Regions from separate parts of the Aromatoleum sp. genome, predicted to be linked through region 1. Evidence: predicted binding sites of a transcription regulator. Region 1 holds the regulator's gene; the other holds the start of a gene.

Region 1 (2,198 bases):
TGATCGTCTATGTCCTTTTCGGCGCGGTCGCCCTGCGACTCGGACCGACGATGCCGATCCGGGCGTCGGCTCTGGTCGCGGCGCTCGTCACCTTCGCGTGGATCGTGTCGGTTGCGCTGACTAAGAACCCCGCGGGATTCATTGCTTTTGTCGGAGACTTCTGATGGCTGATTCGCTTATTCCCGTCGCGCCCGGAATGGAGACGCCGATCGAAATGCTCGAGGCCTGCCATGAGCGGCTCCAGGCCCAGCTCGCCACGCTCGGGCGCCTTGCCGCCTGGCATCTGGAACATGGATCGGATCGTCAGGCGCAGCAGGCCGCGACGAACGTCATGCGCTATTTCGACATCGCAGCGGTCAATCATCACCTCGACGAGGAAGAGGACTTGTTGCCGGCACTGAAGGCGAGAATCGACTCCGGCAGACGCGACGCCCTGCAGGCGCTGATCGAGTCGATCCTCGCCGACCATCAGGAGATGTTCGCGGTGTGGGCCGCGATGCGCGCGAGGCTGGAACCGATTTCGCGCGGGGCAGAGGCGGAGCTCCCCGCCGACGAAGTCGAACGGTTCGCCGAGCGCTACCGTCGCCATATCGAACGTGAGGAAGGAGAGGTCCTGCCCCTCGCGCGCGAACTGCTGAAAGAGGAGGACATCGCGGCGATGAGTAGCGCGATGACCGGCCGGCGCCGTCAGGACGGGGAACGGCGAAGCTCGTGAACGGCTGAGGCGCATATCGGAACGCCGCGCAGACGCTCCCGGTCGGGCCGGCAGAAACGCGACTTTTCGAGCCGAACGATGCAGGTCCGGGGTCCGCGCCGCGAGCGGGACCCCGTTCGGCATCTGCCGCCTAACAGCGCGACGGTTGGTGCTGGATCAGCTTCTTCAGGCCCGCGATGTCGAGAATGCGAATGTGCTTCTGCTGGACGGCGATGAGGCCCTCATCCTGGAATTTCGAGAACGCCCGCGAGACCGTTTCGAGCTTCAATCCAAGGTAGGATCCGATTTCTTCGCGCGTCATGCGCAAGTGAAATTCCGCAGCTGAAAATCCCCGGGCAGTGAAGCGCTGTGACATGTTCAGCAGGAACGCCGCAAGGCGTTCTTCGGCCCGCATCGAGCCGAGCAGCGTCATCACACCGTGGTCGCGGACGATCTCGCGGCTCATCACCTTGTGGAACTGGTGCTGGAGCCCGTCGACGGCGCGCGCGAGTTCCTCGAGCTTGTCGTAGGCGATCACGCAGACTTCGCTGTCCTCGAGCGCAATCGCGTTGCAAGTGTGGGTTTCCGTGCTGATACCGTCGAGTCCCAGCATCTCGCCGGTCATCTGGAACCCGGTCACCTGCTCGCGTCCGTCCTCGAGCAGCACGTCCGTCTTGAACGAGCCGGCGCGGATTGCGTAGATCGCCTCGAACGGATCTCCCGCCCGGTACAGGTGTTGCTGCCGCTTGATCTTGCGGCGAGCGCCGACGAGTTCGTCCAGGCGGTCGATTTCGTTTTCCGACATCCCGAAGGGCAAGCAAAGCTCCAGCAGGTTGCACTGGGCACATGCGACTTTGAGACTGGCTATAGTAATCGGCACCGCCGCCTTCATTTGCACGATAATAACGTCCCTCTTCAGGTACGACCACGACCGCCGGGATGCTCCGTTGATCCACGTCAACCACAAAAGTACGGCTTTTTGCGATCGTACGAAATGCACTCAAGCGATACAACCATGACCAGCCAGAACGATCTTGTCTTCGACCCGCAGCTGATTCGTCGTTTCGACATCAACGGGCCGCGTTACACCTCTTATCCGACCGCTGATCGGTTCGTCGAGGCGTTCGACGCGCGTGCGCTGCAGGATTGGCTAGCCCAGCGCGCGGTGGGCGGGGTAAGTAAACCTCTTTCATTATACTTCCACATCCCCTTCTGTAACACGATTTGCTATTACTGCGCGTGCAACAAGATCATCACGAAGGACCACGCGCGGTCGGCCAAATATCTGAAGTACCTCGACAAGGAAATCGGGATGCAGGCGGACGCCCTCGGCGGCAGCCATCAGGTCACGCAGCTGCATCTCGGAGGGGGGACGCCGACCTTTCTGTCGCACGACGAATTGCGCCAGCTCATGGATTCGGTCCGCTCGCGCTTCACATTGGTTCCGAATGGCGAATATTCGATCGAGGTCGACCCGCGCAAGGTCGACTTCGAGACAGTGAAG
Region 2 (2,198 bases), on a different contig from region 1:
TACTTGATGAAGACCTTGAGATACTCGCTGCCGGCCGCGAGCGTCTTGTCCGGAGTCAACGGCTTGCCGGTCGCGCCCTTGCGCAGCACGCCGTGGCAGCCGGCGCAGCGCTGGAAGTAGATGTTCTGGCCCTTCGCGAATTCGGCCTTGGTCATCTTCGGCGCGTCGGGATTGATGTCCTGGTACATTTCGACGCCCGCCAGCGGGGATCCGCCGGCCTGGTATTTCGCTTCCGCCTCGCCGACGTGCTCCTCGGTGTTCGCCTGCGCGAACGCCTGCGACATCGCGAGAGGCAGCGCCGCCAGCAGAAGTGCGCCCGTCGTCCATTTCCTTCTCATACTCATGATCGGTCTCCTTGAGTGAAGAATTCGCGTTCCGCCCTGCTGTTATAGGCGGTCACGCCGTCATAGCGAGTTGATCCGGTTGTACTGCGCCTCCGTGTAAAGCGTGAAGCGATACGACCGAGCCGATCATGATCAGCGCGGGCGATTTGAGCCGGGCGCGCCTGACCGCGCCGGGCAGGCAGTCGAGGCGCTCGGTCACGACGATCTGTCCGTCGGTCGTGCCCTTGTGGACGACCGCAGCGGGCGTCCCGCCGGCGAGCCCGTGCGCGATGAGCTGCGCGCAGATGATGTCGAGCGCGCCGAGCCCCATGTAGATCACGACCGTCTGGTTCGGCCGCGCGAGCGCGGTCCAGTCGAGGTTGACGCTCCCGTCCTTGAGGTGCCCCGTCGTGAAGACGACCGAGCGCGCGTGGTCGCGATGCGTCAGCGGCATGCCGGTACAGGCCGAGATTCCGCACGCGGCGGTGATCCCGGGGACGACCTCGCATTCGACGCCGGCCGCGAGCAGCTCCTCCCGTTCCTCGCCGCCGCGGCCGAAGAGGAACGGGTCGCCGCCCTTGAGCCGGACGACGTTGTCGCCGCCGCGCGCGAGCTCGACGAGAAGGCCGTTGATCCGGTCCTGCGGCAGCGCGTGGTGGCCCGCCTCCTTGCCGGCGTAGATCATCCGCGCGGCGGGATTGATCAGACCGAGGATGCCTTCGCCGACGAGGTGGTCGTAGACGACAACGCGGGCGTCGGCGAGCAGACGGGCTGCCTTGAGCGTGAGCAGCTCCGGATCGCCGGGCCCGGCACCGACGAGGTACACCTTGCCGGGTCGGCAGTGTCCCGCGTGCGCCTCGCGGGGGGCCGGGCTGTGGATGCCGTCGACATGCTTGCTCATGAATGGGCTCTCCGCGTATGCCGCGAAACGGTCGCTCGCGGCGATGTCAGTTGGCGCGAACAGGTGTTCGAACGCCGCCACTTTAGCCCTACTTCCCGTCCGGGAAATTAACCGATATCAAGGAGCGCGAATCGATGCGGGGCGGATACTCCGGCTGCACCGCGGATCGAGTTCCGGGCGACTGACCGGGCCGCGGTTTCCATCACCGAGGGTTGAAGCGTGTCCGATCGACTTGTCCTGTTCGCGGCCAGTATCGCCGCGCTCGTCGCAGCGCCTGCGCAGGCCGGCGGCGCCGCACCCGACGACGAGCGGCAGCGCGAACTCGTGCATATCGTCCGCCAGGACTGTGGGTCGTGCCACGGGCTGACGCTCGCCGGCGGGCTCGGCCCGGCGCTGACGCCGGCGACGCTGCGCGACAAGCCCGTCGAAGGACTCGTCGTGACGATCGTCGGCGGCCGGCCCGGCACGCCGATGCCGCCGTTCCGCGGAATCGTCTCCGAGGGCGAGGCGCAGTGGATCGTCGAGCGTCTGATCGAAGGTTTTCCGTCGGACCCCGGGCCCGCCGGTGGGTCGCGAGCGCCGCGCTGAGCCGCGACGCACTTCCGAAACGAAACGAGACATCCGATGCTGCAGACTTTCGCGAAGTACTTCTGGTGGGTGGTTCCGGTGTTGCTGCTGTCGGCGTGCGCATCGCAGCCTCCGGCCGCGCTGCGCGGCACGGGCGACCTCGGCGTCGTCGTCGAGCGGGCGACCGGGCAGCTTCAGGTCGTCGAGACGACCGGTCGCCGCGCGCTCGCGCAGGTGTCCGGGCTCGGCGACCTGTCGCACGCGTCGGTTGTCTTCTCGCGCGACAGCCGCTACGCATACGTCTTCGGGCGCGACGGCGGGCTGACGAAAGTCGATCTGCTGCGCGCCGAGATCGCCGGCCGCGTCGTGCAGGCGGGCAACGCGATCGGCGGCGCGATCTCGCAGGA

The links. Region 1 encodes FNR, which switches genes on or off when oxygen is low (the NO sensors DNR and NnrR bind a similar motif). Its sites were predicted from a motif close to TTGANCTAGNTCAA; they were not measured.
Region 2: cobA (uroporphyrinogen-III C-methyltransferase) is a predicted target of FNR. The motif match lies at 1,332-1,345, and genes of this name have one in related genera.

Annotation. Positions count from the first base shown of each region.
Region 1 covers NZ_JAKFEF010000017.1:46,457-48,654, reverse strand. Annotated here, with positions in the region: gene V6M37_RS04150 (SirB2 family protein) at 1-164, shown strand, start outside; gene V6M37_RS04145 (hemerythrin domain-containing protein) at 164-715, shown strand; gene fnr (fumarate/nitrate reduction transcriptional regulator Fnr) at 846-1,586, opposite strand; gene hemN (oxygen-independent coproporphyrinogen III oxidase) at 1,710-2,198, shown strand, end outside.
Region 2 covers NZ_JAKFEF010000069.1:92,261-94,458, reverse strand. Annotated here, with positions in the region: gene V6M37_RS14890 (cytochrome D1 domain-containing protein) at 1-344, opposite strand, end outside; gene cobA (uroporphyrinogen-III C-methyltransferase) at 397-1,224, opposite strand; gene V6M37_RS14880 (c-type cytochrome) at 1,444-1,812, shown strand; gene V6M37_RS14875 (cytochrome D1 domain-containing protein) at 1,849-2,198, shown strand, end outside.